Regions from separate parts of the Anabaena sp. CS-542/02 genome, predicted to be linked through region 2. Evidence: predicted binding sites of a transcription regulator. Region 2 holds the regulator's gene; each other region holds the start of a gene.

Region 1 (5,557 bases), on a different contig from region 2:
CTACCAAACCATTTTCATCAGCTTATCTACACTAGAAATATAAGCTTTTGAAGTCCTATAAAGCTAACAGTCAATATTCATCAATCAAGGTGAAAATATCATGACAACATCCCTAGAAGCTGTTCAATCTGCTCTTAACTCCGGCAATAAAACCCTTGATGAAGCTATCCTAGAATCTATTGTGGAAGCTCGTCAAACCTGCGAAACTGAAGGAGACAATTCCGCCAGCTGTGCTGTAGCGTGGGATATCGTCGAAGAACTACAAGCAGAAAAAGCCCATCAGCAGCAAGCTCAACGACACCGCAAAACTGCTCTAGAAACCTACTGTGAAAAACATCCAGACGCCCTAGAGTGTCTCATCTACGACGTTTAAACTCCTCGAAAATCCCCCATAGCTGATTTTGTCATTTGCTGAATTATATCTAAATCAGGCGGTGGTGTTTCCCCATCCATTCCCAACCAGAGAAGATACTCAATATTACCAGCTGGGCCAGTAATGGGGGACCAAGTTAAACCCTTATACTTCCATCCCAATTGACAACCCACCTGCAACACCTGGAAAATAGCATCAGCTTGGTCATCGGGGTTCCGGACAACACCCTTTTTACCTACACGGGATTTTCCCACCTCAAACTGTGGTTTAACTAGTAATATTGCATCCCTGGGACATTGGGTTAATTTCCACAAAGCAGCTAAAACCTTGGTTAGGGAGATAAACGATACATCCACCACCGCCAGATCAGGTATTTGCTCATCAGTATATAACTCTGCGGGTGTGAGATGACGTAAATTAGTACGTTCTTTTAATATCACCCGTGGGTCATTTCTTAAACCCCAGTCAACTTGACCATAACCCACATCTACACCGTAAACTTTTTTCGCCCCAGCTTGGAGTAAACAATCAGTAAAACCACCGGTAGAAATACCCCCATCTAAACAGATGCGACCCTCCACGGGGATTGTAAATAATTCTAAAGCCTTAGCCAGTTTTTCCCCACCGCGAGACACAAAACGCGATCGCTCTTTTACCTTAATTTCCGCAGTAGTATCAACCTCCGTCCCTGGTTTATCCACCACCTGCTGATTAACCGTTACTTCCCCTGCTTGAATTAAGCGCTGTGCTAAAGCGCGGGAACTACATAAATTTAACTCTACTAATAGCGTATCAAGTCGCTGCTTCACCAATTAAATTAACTCTCCTAAATCATTGTAAATTTGGGTTCTCATGTCACATTAAAAACAATAAACGCACCTTGTCAAAAAAGCCAAAGTGCGGTACTTATATTATCCCTGATTCAAAAATTAATTTCTAAACATCCTGCTCGCTCAACTCACGAGTCATATAATCAAAAGGTTCATCAACAAAGCTAGTATCAGTAATACCAGCAGCTGCAACTTGTTCCTTAACCAAACCCTTGAGAATCTGGATACCAAAAACCGTAGGGCTAATAGGTACACCCAAAGAATTATAAGTTTCCCGCAGTCCTTGGAGTACCCGCTCATCTAAAACATTCATGTTACCTGCAACCAGGGCATAAGTAGCATAGCGCAGATAATAATCCATATCCCGCAGACAAGCCGCATAACGACGGGTTGTATAAGCATTTCCGCCGGGACGGATCAACTCTGGTTGTTCTTCAAACAACTTAGAACCAGCTTGTTTAACCAACGCCGCCGCATTAGAGTTGATCGCAGCAGCAGCTTGTACCCGTGCCGTACCACTTTCAAAGTAAGATTTTAAACTGTCGATCGCATTCCGGTCAAAATACCTTCCAGCAACGTCATAATTCTTAATCAAGGTTGTTACTGCATCGCGCATTCTTTCTTCTCCCAATAAATGCTATCTTTTGATATTAATTTGGTTGCAGTCATGCACCGGTAAATTTTTGTGCCATTCTAATTAAAATAAAATGCCGCACAAAAACAGATTACCCGCTAATTAAGGATTCTATGCCAAAGTTGACCCCTGATGAGATGAAGTTTAAGTTTTGTACAGATGTTCCGGAAAAGGTTAATATAACCTGTAATCCAGATAAGCTGTAACAAAAAATACAAAATTCTTTAATGTCCAGGATTTATGATATTCCAAGTGTGTCATCAACAACTTAATTCAGATCATCTGGGTGAGGATGCTTTGGAAGATTCTAGTTTTACTTTAGAAAATTGGTAGAGAAGGAGTAAAAATGACAACCCCAAAAGAAGTCTTGAAGATGATTCAAGACCAAAAAATTCAGATGATTGATCTGAAATTCATCGATACACTAGGTACTTGGCAACATTTAACTATGTACCATGACCAAATCGATGAAAGTTCCTTCTCAGATGGCGTACCCTTTGACGGTTCCAGCATTCGGGGTTGGAAAAGCATCAACGAATCAGACATGATGATGGTACTCGACTCCAACACAGCTTGGATCGACCCCTTCATGACAGAGCCAACATTAAGTATAGTTTGTAGTATTAAAGAACCGCGGACAGGGGAATGGTACAACCGTTGTCCCCGTGTGATTGCTCAAAAGGCGATCGACTACTTAGTTTCTACCGGGCTTGGTGATACAGCATTCTTTGGGCCTGAAGCAGAATTCTTTATCTTTGATGATGTCCGTTTTGACCAAAACGCCCATGAAGGCTACTACCATGTAGACTCAGTAGAAGGTGCTTGGAATACTGGGAGAAAAGAAAGCCCCAACTTGGGTTACAAAACACGCTTCAAAGAAGGTTACTTCCCAGTATCACCCGCGGATAGCTTCCAAGACATCCGTACCGAAATGCTACTGACCATGAGAGATTGTGGCGTACCCATTGAGAAACAACACCACGAAGTCGCCACCGGTGGTCAGTGTGAACTAGGTTTCCGCTTTGGTACACTAATACAAGCAGCTGACTGGTTGATGACTTATAAATACGTCATCAAAAACGTTGCCAAGAAATACGGCAAAACCATAACCTTCATGCCCAAGCCAATTTTTGGCGATAATGGTTCTGGTATGCACTGTCACCAATCCATTTGGAAAGATGGCAAACCTCTATTTGCTGGTGACAAGTATGCTGGTTTGAGTGAAATGGGACTGTACTACATTGGTGGTATCCTCAAGCACGCACCCGCACTTTTAGCCATCACCAACCCCACAACTAATTCTTACAAGCGCCTAGTACCTGGTTATGAAGCACCAGTTAACCTAGCTTACTCTCAAGGTAACCGTTCTGCCTCCGTACGGATTCCCTTAGCTGGCGACAACCCCAAAGCCAAGCGCTTAGAATTCCGTTGTCCTGATGCTACTTCTAACCCCTACCTAGCATTTGCAGCCATGCTCTGCGCCGGTATAGATGGTATCAAAAACAAAATTCATCCCGGTGAACCCTTAGATAAAAACATCTATGAACTCTCTCCAGAAGAACTGGCGAAAGTTCCTTCAACTCCGGGTTCCCTAGAATTAGCATTGGAAGCATTAGAAAATGATCATGCTTTCTTGACAGAAACAGGCGTTTTCTCAGAAGACTTCATCCAAAACTGGATTGACTACAAACTTGCTAACGACGTTAAGCAGATGCAGTTACGTCCTCACCCCTATGAGTTTTACCTCTATTACGACTGCTAATTCAGTTGAGCAGTGAATATTTAGCCACCCTGCTGGGGTGGCTTTTTTTTTACTAATCACAGTCAAAAATCTGGTAGACAGGAACCTTAATCATCTTCACAACTAGCTCATAGCAACATGGCTACTTTCGTAAATCAAGCGAATGGTGGGGTCAATTTTCCCTTGAATGGGACTCCAGTACTCCGATAATTCTTCAGGAAGACCCAGTTCTTGTGCCGCACGCATTAGCATCGACTGCTGACGGTTTTTCACCTGCTGATATTGACGCATGGCCAACATCCGACTTCTATCTTGAATAGACATAACACAGTCCCCCTTATGGTTCTCGTGATCAATGGTCATTTACTACTCCACTATATTAGCAATAATTCTGTAACTTTGGTTACAGAATTGGATTTTATTTACAAAAATTTACATTTTGTCCAGTTAGCCATGATCTCACACAGAGAGTTTTGTTCGTTACAATTTTTTACATATAATTGAGAAAAGTAATAAATCCCCTTCAATACCCGAGTATTTTCATGTCTGAGACTTTAACTAAGCTGAGTTATCAAGCCTTTCAACAAGGTAAAACTTATTTTGGTGTAATTCACAAAACTTTAAGTTCAAGGCTGATGAATCTGATTCATCCCACTCTAGGACAAAGGGGGAAACCCATGACTGAGGAGGTTTTATTCAAACTACAGCAAAGAATAAATCAGTTACTAGAAACAGATTGGCAAGATACAGAAAAAGGAGTATATCCCGAAAGCCTGCTATTTGATCACCCATGGTCGGATTTTTTCCGTTACTATCCCATGGTATGCCTAGAGCTACCGCAAATCTGGGAGCGGTCTGCACAAAAGAAACATCAAGAATTTTCCCCAGAAATAGAAACAGATGGTTACCCCAGCTACTATGTGCAGAACTTCCATAACCAAACCAACGGCTATTTAAGCGACAATTCCGCCAACCTATATGATTTACAGGTAGAAATCCTGTTTAGTGGCACAGCTGACCCCATGCGACGGCGGATACTGTCCCCTTTAAAGCAGGGGTTAAAAGCCTTTAATTCCCTACCAGCAAAACAAATACGTGTTTTAGACGTAGCTTGTGGGACTGGAAGAACATTAAGGATGCTCCGGGGGTCTCTACCTCAAGCATCCTTGTATGGTGTGGACTTATCACCAGCATATTTACGCAAAGCCAATCAACAACTCTCGGAAATTCCTGGAGAGTTACCCCAACTCTTACAAGCTAACGCTGAAGAGTTACCCTACTTAAACAACTACTTCCATGGGGTAACTTCCGTCTTCCTCTTCCATGAGTTACCAGCAAAAGTGCGTCAAACAGTCATTGAACAATGTTTCCGAGTCACAAAACCGGGGGGAGTGTTTGTCATTTGTGATTCTATTCAAATCAGTGACTCACCTGAATTTGCCGTAAATCTGGAATCTTTCCCCCTACTGTTCCATGAACCTTACTATCGGGATTATACACATGATGACCTAGTAGGACGTTTAGAGCAAGCTGGTTTTGAGAATATTTCCACCCAGGTGCACTTTATGAGCAAGTATTTTATTGCTCATAAACCCGCTTAAAAACAACGTGATATATTTAACCAATAAATCAGGGTGAGTATTTGCCCTCACCCTAAAAATACAGTTGCACACAGGGGAGAGAAAAATGAGGGTTTGGCTGGCTTGTTTTTTATTGTTATTTGCGGTAGCAGAACTGTTTGACTGGTTAAAAAAATTCAACCTTCCCTTACCCATTTATATTTTAGGTGGCGTATTGTTAGCAGTTGCTTCTAACTATGACAAAATTATTGGCTCCTACTTCAGTGATAGCAATATGGAAGCGTCATCGCAACAACCGCAGTTAAATTCCCCTAGTCCATCCCTTGATCCAGTTTCCTTCCCTAGTCCTGGTGAACAGGTGCAACAATCAGAAACACAACTTTGAACAAAATTAACCCA
Region 2 (5,557 bases):
ATTGTAGCGATAACCGTCATAGTGTCGTTTCTTTTATCCGTCATGACAAGGATTCTGATGATTTCATTGTGGTGATTTGCAACTTCACTCCCCAACCACATTCTCACTACCGCATTGGTGTACCAGAGGAAGGATTTTATACCGAGTTGTTTAACAGTGATGCCCGTCCCTATGGCGGCAGTAATATGGGTAACTTAGGTGGTAAATGGACTGATAATTGGTCTTTACATAGTCGTCCTTATTCCCTCGATTTATGTCTACCACCTTTGGGTGTGTTGATGCTGAAGTTGGATCGGCACAAAACATCTGAGGGAATGGTGTAATACATTCCCCTGATCCCCCGCTGAACGGAAATAAGAAGCGATCGCTTCTTATTTCTCTTGAAAAATTCAACTTAAACCGTAACAGGTGACAAAAGTTGAATGTTGGAGAAGACAAACTCTTGAGTGGAAATTTTTCCATCTGTTTGAGTGCGTATTTCCCGACGATTTAAAACAAAATATGCGCCAACTTTTTCATATTCATCGGTAAACTCACTTCTCCCACCTTTTTGTTGCCCTGTTTTGGGATCGTGGTATACAGAATCATAGGTATGGGACAAATAACCCGCCCCAGTGTCATGGCTGCTAAAAGTGTTAATTGTCACAAAAGTACCGTGAATTAAACGGTGGACGTGGCAAACCTCATTATTGCGAACCTTATATTTATCGCCTTCAGATTTACCACCAACTAAAATTTCAGTTGCACCAGTCTCGTCAGTTTCTCCATAGCTGAATTTATTCTCACAGTGAGTGTCCTCAAAGCTGCGACGGACGCGGTGAATGGCAATTTCCCACGCCTGTCCGTGAATGGCTTTCTTTGCTTGCTCATCTTCTACCCCCAACACTTCCGCCTTGAGGTTAGCATCGATGACAACTTGACCTGTAAATAGTTGGTCATCATATTTATAAGTAATATCTGCGCTATAACCGGGAAAACTCTTGTCCCAAGTGTAGCGATTTTCATAAGCAGCCCGGAAAAGTTCCTGAGCGGAAAGTTTTGTAATTGTCATCTACTTCTCCCAGAGTGACTAGCTATATTAGCGTTTTATCTTGGCTGGTATTAGCATAGAAGTAAATATGAAGCTTTGCATAGTCCCCAAGTGGGTACACTTATGCCTAATTCTCTTTCCCTTATATTTCAAGCGATCGCAAATGTCAGCAACGAGCAGGAACTACGAGTGGCGCTCATGGATAAAATTGGTGAGTATTTTGGCGTCCAACATTGCGGGATCTATCTCATCAATGAACAGCCAAATGCGGTTAATGTTCAGGCTATTCCCGCCGTATGTATGGAAAACAATCCAGTTGGTCGTTATGTAGTGGAACGACACGCTCCCGCCCATGAACAATTAATACTATCACCAGGAGATTGGAAACATTTTTGTCCCCGTCATGACCATGAACACGTGATGACTGGGCCAATTGTTTGCGATGGTCGTCTAGTGGGGACATTAAACTTAGCTCGCGATCAAGGGACTGATCCCTTTAATGGCGATGACTTAGCTGACTTAAGCGCTTTGTGCATTCATTTATCAGCAAAACTTGCCACTCTCAGAGCCAAAGAAGCAAAAATATCCAATTCACTGTTAGTCAGTCCCTTAACCGCGCGTGAGCTAGAAATTGCTGAGTTGGTAGCACAGGGGTTAACCAATGCCGAAATTGGTGGACAACTCTGGATCACACAGAATTCTGTCAAGCAAGCTTTAAAACGGATGTTTCGTAAGCTTGGTGTTTCAACTCGTACAGAAATGGTCGCAAAACTACATTTTATCTGCTAGTTAACTCCTACAGAATACCCTTAGAACTGGGAATGTTACCAGCCCGACGGGGGTCAATTTCCACCGCCATTCGGGTTGCTCTGGCAAAAGCTTTAAATGTTGCCTCAATAATATGATGGGAGTTAATGCCATCCAGTTGACGAATGTGTAATGTCATTTGGCTATGGTTAACCAATGCTACAAAGAATTCCCGTACTAGCTGAGTGTCATAGGTTCCCACTCGCTGGGTGGGAATTTCCAAGCCATAACTCAGATGAGGTCTGCCAGAAAAGTCCAGCACCACTTGCACTAAAGCTTCATCCAATGGTGCCAGAAAATTACCAAAACGAGTAATACCTTTCCTGTTACCTAGGGCTTGACTGAAAGCTTGCCCTAAAGTGATACCCACATCTTCATTCGTGTGGTGATCATCAATTTCCCAGTCTCCCCGGGCTTGTACATTTAAGTCAATCAGCCCATGGGAGGAAATTTGATGCAACATATGATCTAAAAATGGAATCCCAGTTGCTGCTGTGCAGATGCCTGTACCATCCAAGTTAATAGTAACTTTTATATCAGTTTCGCCAGTGGTGCGATGAATCGAGGCTATGCGAGCAGTGTGAGTCGAATTAATTTGGCCTTGGAGTGAGTCCTTGCCGAAGGTATCGCTTGTTTGCATAGGTGGAGAATCGGGAATGGGGAATGGGGAAATCACAGACCCTATGGAGGGCGCATGACTGATGAGTGATGCTTGGTAACTGTATTTTGTCGGTTAACCGCCAACCGTCAACCGTCAACCGTTAACCTTAACAATGATTAATTATTACATTCCCATGATTTCATATCCTGCATCTACATACAAAACTTGTCCTGTAATGCCACTGGCTAAATCGCTAGACAAGAAAGCAGCAGTATTGCCCACTTCTTGCTGAGTAACAGTGCGTCGCAGGGGAGCTACTTCTTCTACATGGTGAATCATATCTAAAATTCCGCCTACTGCTGAAGATGCTAATGTGCGTATCGGCCCGGCGGAAATGGCATTCACCCGAATATTGTGTGGTCCGAGTTCAGCCGCCAAATAACGTACACTAGCTTCTAATCCGGCCTTAGCTACTCCCATGACGTTGTAGTTAGGAATTGCCCTGACACCACCCAGATATGTGAGGGTGATGATACTACCCCCTTCGGTCATCAGCGGTTTAGCCGCACCGCTTAACTGCACTAGTGAGTAGGTGCTGATTTCTAAGGCTGTTTTGAACCCAGAACGTGAGGTTTGGCTAAATCCACCGGTCAAATCCTCTCTGTTAGCGAAGGCCAGACAGTGGATGAGAATGTCCAATCTTCCCCACTGATCTTGAACTGCTTCAAAGGTAGATTTCACCTGTTCGTCATCTTGCACATTACAGGGAACAAATAAGCTGGGGTTGAGAGGTTCTACCAATTCCGCCACCTTTTTCTCCATCTTACCTCGCTCATCTGGTAGGTAGGTAATACCCAAGTTAGCTCCGGCTTGATGCAGTTGTTGAGCAATCCCCCAGGCAATGGAACGGTTATTGGCAATCCCTGTAACTAAGGCGTTTTTTCCAGTCAGATTCAGCATAGAAATTGTGAATGAGATCAATCATTAGGAGCATACTAGAATCTGCGCCGAGTTGCTCTTGGTTTGGCACATCATTTGCACAAATGATCATTTAGGGGACTGTTTTCTGAAAACTTTCTCTAGATAATCCTGAATATATTCTCAAGATATCGTGAATTTTTTGGGGAAAAACCTGATGACCTTAACTGTGTAAGTACTTATAACAACTACTAGCTAAAAAGATGAAAAATTATGTATCATTATGAACAAATAACGATGAAGTTATGGGTTTGAGTATAGGAATGTACAGAAAGGTTGACGGTGCTTTATTGATTTTTCAGGTGTATTCTTAGGTAATCAGTTTTTGTTTTTCCGGCATTGGGTAGGGGAAGGGAGATGATCGTGACACAAGATAAAGCCCTAGCAAATGTATTTCGTCAGATGGCGACCGGAGCATTTCCTCCAGTTGTAGAAACATTTGAACGCAATAAAACAATATTTTTTCCCGGCGATCCTGCTGAACGAGTTTATTTTCTTTTGAAGGGTGCTGTGAAACTTTCCAGGGTATATGAGGCAGGAGAGGAAATAACGGTAGCACTGCTGCGGGAAAATAGTGTTTTTGGTGTGTTGTCATTACTGACGGGAAATAAGTCTGATAGATTTTACCATGCAGTCGCATTTACGCCTGTAGAGTTACTGTCAGCCCCCATTGAACAGGTGGAGCAAGCCTTTAAGGAAAATCCAGAATTATCAATGTTGATGCTGCGAGGCCTATCTTCGCGGATTTTACAGACAGAGATGATGATTGAAACCTTGGCTCACCGGGATATGGGTTCGAGATTGGTAAGTTTTCTGTTAATTCTTTGTCGTGATTTTGGTGTTCCTTGTGCGGATGGGATTACGATTGATCTGAAGTTATCTCATCAGGCGATCGCTGAGGCAATTGGTTCAACTCGGGTAACGGTCACTAGGTTATTAGGGGACTTGCGTGAGAAACAAATGATTTCTATCCACAAAAAGAAGATTACGGTGCATAAACCTGTTACCTTAAGTAAGCAGTTCACTTAAAATCAATCGGGGGAGGTGGAGTGGTAAGGGTTGTGTTCTTCAAAATTACACCCATTGGGGATAAATCGAAAATTCTCAGTAGTTTCAGCTATTGCCTATCTGTCTTCCCCTACAAGATCATCCTTGAAAGTAGTAGGCTGTATCTGGAAGCATTATGCATCCGGCACACTACGTGAACGGTAGCTGAAGATGACCACCGGGTACATCCTGATCGCGGCAATTTTAATTTTGGGGGGCGTAATTGCCACCGTGGGCGATCGCATTGGCACACGAGTTGGCAAAGCACGCCTCTCACTATTTAACCTGCGTCCAAAAAAAACGGCTGTACTAGTAACTATATTTACTGGCGGCTTAATTTCGGCTTCAACATTAGGGATCTTATTTGCCGCTGATGAAGGATTACGGCAAGGGGTATTTGAGCTAGAAGATATTCAAAAAGACCTGAGAAACAAGCGGGAACAGCTCAAAATTGCCGAATCGGAGAAAAGCCAGGTAGAGGTTGAGTTAAGCACAGCTAGAATTGAACAAACTAAGGCGGAGCGACAGTTGCAGGTAATTAATAAGTCCTTACAAGCAGCTAACGCTAAACAAAAAGCAACACAAACTCAACTTCAACGTACCCAAACCCAGCTAGGTGAAGTAGTAAGTCAGTATCAACAAGCTTTAACTGAACTACAAAGCGTTTACGAGCAAAGACAAACACTCCAGCGGGCTATTGCACAACTGAGGGGAGAACGACAACGACTTTATGCCGAAGCTAAAACAGCAATAGAAGGGCGCGATCGCAAAATTACCCAACTTGATGCACTGATCAAAAAACGTAATCAAGAAATTGCCGCACGAGAGCAAGTAATCGCCACAAGGGAAGCCCTCCTCAAAGAATTAGAAAAACAACAGAATTTTTTAGAACAAGAAGTCGCAAGGCTAGAAAAGTATTATCAGTCATACCGTGACCTACGTCTGGGCAAACTCGCACTAGTTCGCAATCAAGTCCTGGCTGCGAAAGTGGTTCGCGTTAACCAACCTAGTGCAGCCCGTGAACTGGTAATACAACTGTTGCAAGCAGCTAACCAGAATGCCAACATTCAATTAACTGAACCCGGGGAAAATCC
Region 3 (5,557 bases), on a different contig from region 2:
CGGCGATTGTCCACGATGAACCGGGTGTAACACGAGATCGCACTTATATGCCATCTTACTGGCGCGATCGGGATTTTATCGTTGTAGATACAGGGGGCTTAGTATTTAACGATGATACGGAATTTCTGCCCCTAATTCGCCAACAGGCACTCACCGCTCTCTCACAAGCCAGTGCAGCAATTTTTGTTGTAGACGGTCAAACTGGCCTGACAGGTTCAGATCAAGAAATTGCTACATGGTTACGTCAGCAACCAGTACCGGCGTTACTGGCTGTGAACAAATGTGAATCCCCAGAACAAGGCGCAATTCAAGCATCTGAATTTTGGTCTTTAGGCTTGGGGGAACCTTTTCCTATCTCGGCAATTCATGGTAGTGGTACTGGGGAACTACTCGATGAGTTAATTACTCACATCCCCATGGTCACGGAAGTAGAAGAAACTAACGAGATTAAGGTGGCGATAATCGGCCGACCCAATGTGGGTAAATCCAGTTTATTAAATGCTTTTGTGGGAGAAGAAAGATCAATTGTTAGCCCTATTTCCGGGACAACCCGCGATGCTATTGATACCGTGGTTGAACGAAATGGGCAAATTTATCGCTTGATTGACACCGCAGGCATTCGCAGAAAAAAACAAATAGAATACGGTACAGAGTTCTTTAGTATTAACCGTGCTTTTAAGGCCATTCGCCGCGCCGATGTGGTTTTATTAGTGGTTGATGCTTTAGATGGAGTCACAGACCAAGACCAAAAATTAGCCGGGCGGATTATCGACGAGGGTCGAGCTTGTATAATTGTCGTGAACAAATGGGATGCCATCGAAAAAGATTCATACACCATTTACGACTACGAAAAGAGTCTGGAAGCCCGGTTACATTTTACAGAATGGGCAGAAACCATTTTTGTTAGTGCTTCCACAGGACAACGGGTAAATAAGATTTTAGACTTGGTGAATGAAGCTGCTGAGTCACACAAACGCCGTGTAACTACCTCTGTAATTAACGAAGTCCTCACAGATGCTGTAAGTTGGCATTCACCCCCAGCTACACGTGGCGGTCGTCAAGGTAAAATCTATTATGGTACTCAAGTGGCGGTGCAACCACCAACTATCGCCCTATTCGTCAACGAAGCTAAACGCTTTAATGACAATTACCGCCGCTACATTGAACGGCAATTCCGCCAACAATTAGGATTTAAAGGTACACCTATCCGGTTAATTTGGCGCAGTAAAAAAGTCCGAGAGATGGAACTAGGTAGCGTCAACAGAGCAACTCGTGTCAAATAAGTTCAACATCTTCTCAGGGTTATATTTCGCCTATGTCAGGCCAAAATAGTCAATATCAAGCCTGACTCTCTACTACTTAACACTGATAAATGGACTTATTGCGATCGCTACCCCTTGGACTGTACCTAGAACAGCCGCAAACTTGGCTACACAAACTCGATGCACGGGTGAAAATTGCTTGGTTGATGAGTTTTCTCACTAGCTACACCTTTGCTAATAACGAGTGGCGAATACTACTAGTTGCACTGTTAATTATTTTGACTGTAATGGCCAGAATACCCCAGCGAGTCTGGAAACAGCAAATGGTATGGCTGTTAACATTGTCTGTGTTTGTATTTGCGATTATTAGTATTAGTCCCGATGGCCTGGGTGTAAGCCATCAGCCGCGTTTACCCGCTAGCGAACAGATATTAATTCGGCCGGCAAATACCAGTAATAACGCCGAGATTGTTTCAGTACCAACACAGGAAAACAAAAAGTACAGCTACATTCTATTTCATCAATGGCCGGTTAAGGTAACTCGTCGCTCAATTGATTTGGCTATTAGAGTCAGTACGATTATATTTACTGTGATTTATAGCAGTAACCTGTATCTGCTGACAACCGCACCCGAAGAAATCACCACTGCTATAGAAAGTTTGATGCAGCCCTTGGGAAGGTTGAAAGTGCCGGTAACTGAAATTACTCTCACCTTAACTTTGTCCTTGCGATTTATTCCCCTAGTTCTCGAAGAGGTGCAAAATTTAATTCGCTCTGTCATGACTAGGGCAATTAATTGGAAAAAACTGGGCTGGAAAAGGGCAGCTCAGGTCTGGATGATAGTAGCACAGAGACTGTTAAAAAATCTCCTGCTACGAGCCGAACAAATGGCTAACGCTATGATGGTGCGGGGGTTCACCAGTCCTAGTGAGCATCAAGTCAAATGGCATGAATTACGTCTGAGGGCTAGAGATTGGCTGGCGATCGCCATGCTTACCCTATTTTGGGTTGCTAGGCTAGTTATAGGAAATATGGCTTAGTTGCTGATCCTCTGAGCTATTTTGTGCCACAGGCGAATAATTATGGCAATATGGAAAGAGACTAAAGTAATTACCTTAGTGGTTTGTTGTGCATTTCTACTTTCCTGTTACCAACCTCATCTGCCAATTACACACAGGACGCAGGTTTTGATAACTGCCATTCAAAGGCCAGAATCACTAATTTTCTTATAAGCTCACTAAAGATGCTGGCAAAAGGGGTGTATTATCTTGTGAACATTTGTACTGAACTACGAAGAGATATATACTCCCAACTTGACTGTTAAATGAATCCAGAAAACTTAGAAACCTACATCAATCATCCAACTTGGGGTTTGCTTTATCGGATCTGTATGGTCGATGACAACCAGGATCTATTCACTACACTTTATGCCCAACGTTTATTTTTTGTGGTGTCCAACGATATTAAAGGTCTCAAATTTCAGTCCATAGGACGTACTGAAGCCCGAATGTTGTTGGAAAATCGCTTGCGTACTCTGCGTCGCAGTGGTCCATCCCAGGAGTACGATCAACTTCAGAGTGTTTTCCAGCGCACATTCCAATGACCAGTTCCATGAGCGAACGTATTACTAACATTTGTGGTTCACTACCTGCTTCAGTACGATTGGTGGCTGTGAGTAAGACATTTCCCCCTGAAGCAATTCGCGCTGCTTATCATGCCGGAATTCGTAATTTTGCCGAGAACCGCATCCAAGAAGCAGCCAGTAAACAAGCCCAGTTACAAGACTTATCGGATATTACATGGCACTTTATTGGCAGTTTGCAAAGCAATAAAGCTAAAAAAGCCATGGAATTATTTGACTGGATTCACTCAGTGGATAGTTTAAAACTGGCAGAGCGTTTAAATCAATTGGCAGCACAGTTAGGAGTCAGTCCTCAGGTTTGCCTACAAGTGAAAATCCTCCCTGACCCTAATAAGTCAGGTTGGAGCGTTCCCCAACTACTAGCCGACTTACCGGCTCTGAACAAATGTGAGGATTTACCAATTCAGGGTTTAATGACAATTCCCCCTTTAGGATTGAATGAAGCGGAAACAATGAATGTATTTAACAGTACATATAAATTAGCTAAAGAAATCGAGCAGCAAAACTGGTCGCACCTAAAAATGCGGGAAGTTTCCATGGGTATGTCGGGGGACTACCAACTGGCAGTACAGGCTGGGGCAACTATGGTAAGATTAGGTACTATCTTATTTGGTGAGAGAAGTTAGGGTATGAACCATTAATTTTTTGCTTCTGGTATTAATATTACTAGGGATAAAATACACAGATATGTTCATCCCTGGTTATGTATGAGCATACAAAAAATAAATTTCAGTCAAGATGAGTAGCAAAAAAATCCGGGAAAGAAAATTTTTACCCGGAACAATAATTACGCTGTAATCTTGACGCGTTATTTTGTGTAAGTTAATCTACAGGCGTTCCCTCAAATTTCAATTGACCAACCCTATTTGTAATAAAAGCTATAAACGGCAAGAAAATTATTCAATCTTAGCTGTGTACTGAGCTAATATGGCTACATTAATTACTGGCCAAATCAATAAGGGTAACTTTTATCAGGAGCATAAAAATGAATAACATTTTTACTAAACTTCGAGACTTTGTAGGTCTCAATGAGCAGGTGGAATACGAATATTACGAAGAGGAACCGGAAACAGATCCTGGTAGCTACCAGAACCTGTATCAAGAGGAAAATCCCCAAGCACCACCAGCACCGGCTAGTGCTCAAAATCGACGCTGGCAGGAACCCATGACTACAATGGGTAATGATATAGCCTCAGGATCGAAGCCTACCATGGGGAATGTGATTAACATGCCAGGATCAATTAACGGAATTTCAGAAGTGTTAGTACTTGAGCCTCGAACATTTGAAGAAATGCCAGAAGCTATTAAAGCACTCAGAGAGCGTAAGTCAGTTGTTTTAAACTTGACGATCATGGATCCTGATCAAGCACAACGAGCTGTAGATTTCGTAGCTGGGGGAACCTACGCCCTGGACGGACATCAAGAGCGCATTGGAGAAAGTATCTTTTTGTTTACCCCCAGTTGTGTGCAAGTTAGTACCCCGGGGACAGTTCTGCATGAAGTACCACAAGCGCCCCCTCGTCCTTCACGTCCCTCAAATACTTCCAGTCAAAGCTGGGGTACAGACCTTAACAGAATGGTGCAATGAAGTTCCATTAGTTCAACTAAAATTTTTGATGATTGTAGGAGCAGGTTCAACCAAGATGGTATTATGCCATCAATGAAGGGTTTAAATCTGCTCTGATTGACTATATAACTTAATGACTATTAAATTGGGCTTAATTGGTGGCGGAGTAATGGGAGAAGCGCTATTATCCCGCTTGATTGACCGGGGAATCTATCAACCATCGGAAGTGATAGTCAGTGAACCCCAACCGACACGCCAAAATTATTTACGGCAAACATATAATGTAAATGTAACTACAGATAATGCTCTTGTTTTAACGGAAGCTAGCGAAGTAGTATTATTAGCGGTAAAGCCCCAGGTGTTCAGTGCGATCGCTCAAGAATTAGCAGATGTCCTGACTACAAAAATCTCGGCCCTGGTAATTTCGATTTTGGCAGGAGTGTCTTTAAGCCAACTAGAATCAGCATTCCCTGAACTACCAGTAATTAGAGCCATGCCCAACACCCCCGCCACAGTGGGGGAGGGAATTACAGCTTTGTGTTTAGGAGCATATACCAATGGCAAGCATCACAAACAAGCACAGCAAGTTTTTTCGGCAGTGGGGCAAGTGGTAGATGTATCAGAAATGCTCATGGATGCAGTCACAGGACTGTCTGGTAGCGGTCCGGCTTACGTAGCTTTAATGGTGGAATCATTGGCTGATGGAGGAGTAGCCGCAGGTTTACCCAGGGGTCTGGCTAATCAGCTGGCTGTGCAGACTGTATTGGGCACAGCAAAACTCCTCCAAGAACACAAAATCCACCCCGGAGAACTCAAAGACCGGGTAACCAGTCCCGGTGGAACCACTATTGCTGGTATTGCCCAACTGGAAAGGGCAGGATTTCGCTCGGCTTTAATTGAAGCAGTCAAAGCGTCGGCACTGCGATCGCAAGAGTTGGGGAAGTGAGGAAAAATCGCCTCATGACCAAGGGCAAATACCCGTTAATATAGTAAAAAAGTCCGGTTGCAAATTTGATTGAGTGAATTATCCCGCACCATCTCCAGAACTAGACTTAGGGTTAATATTTCCCTTTGCACTGGATCAGT

The links. Region 2 encodes NtcA, which controls nitrogen genes in cyanobacteria. Its sites were predicted from a motif close to TNTGTANNNNNNNNTACANA; they were not measured.
Region 1: glnA (type I glutamate--ammonia ligase) is a predicted target of NtcA. The motif match lies at 2,037-2,056, and genes of this name have one in related genera.
Region 3: PN447_RS08300 (cell division protein SepF) is a predicted target of NtcA. The motif match lies at 3,770-3,789, and genes of this name have one in related genera.

The regions. Positions count from the first base shown of each region.
Region 1 covers NZ_JAQMTM010000117.1:2,807-8,363, forward strand. Annotated here, with positions in the region: gene PN447_RS12890 (Calvin cycle protein CP12) at 101-373, shown strand; gene PN447_RS12895 (TlyA family RNA methyltransferase) at 370-1,185, opposite strand; gene apcB (allophycocyanin subunit beta) at 1,310-1,819, opposite strand; gene glnA (type I glutamate--ammonia ligase) at 2,184-3,599, shown strand; gene PN447_RS12910 (hypothetical protein) at 3,702-3,902, opposite strand; gene PN447_RS12915 (class I SAM-dependent methyltransferase) at 4,121-5,179, shown strand; gene PN447_RS12920 (hypothetical protein) at 5,265-5,543, shown strand; gene PN447_RS12925 (nitrate ABC transporter ATP-binding protein) at 5,550-5,557, opposite strand, start outside.
Region 2 covers NZ_JAQMTM010000072.1:4,270-9,826, reverse strand. Annotated here, with positions in the region: gene glgB (1,4-alpha-glucan branching enzyme) at 1-323, shown strand, start outside; gene PN447_RS07270 (DUF3386 domain-containing protein) at 395-1,051, opposite strand; gene PN447_RS07265 (LuxR C-terminal-related transcriptional regulator) at 1,154-1,819, shown strand; gene hisB (imidazoleglycerol-phosphate dehydratase HisB) at 1,827-2,477, opposite strand; gene fabI (enoyl-ACP reductase FabI) at 2,622-3,398, opposite strand; gene ntcA (global nitrogen regulator NtcA) at 3,774-4,445, shown strand; gene PN447_RS07245 (DUF3084 domain-containing protein) at 4,635-5,557, shown strand, end outside.
Region 3 covers NZ_JAQMTM010000076.1:14,958-20,514, forward strand. Annotated here, with positions in the region: gene der (ribosome biogenesis GTPase Der) at 1-1,283, shown strand, start outside; gene PN447_RS08285 (energy-coupling factor transporter transmembrane component T family protein) at 1,373-2,302, shown strand; gene pipX (transcriptional coactivator PipX) at 2,587-2,865, shown strand; gene PN447_RS08295 (YggS family pyridoxal phosphate-dependent enzyme) at 2,862-3,530, shown strand; gene PN447_RS08300 (cell division protein SepF) at 3,890-4,492, shown strand; gene proC (pyrroline-5-carboxylate reductase) at 4,605-5,417, shown strand; gene PN447_RS08310 (DEAD/DEAH box helicase) at 5,491-5,557, shown strand, end outside.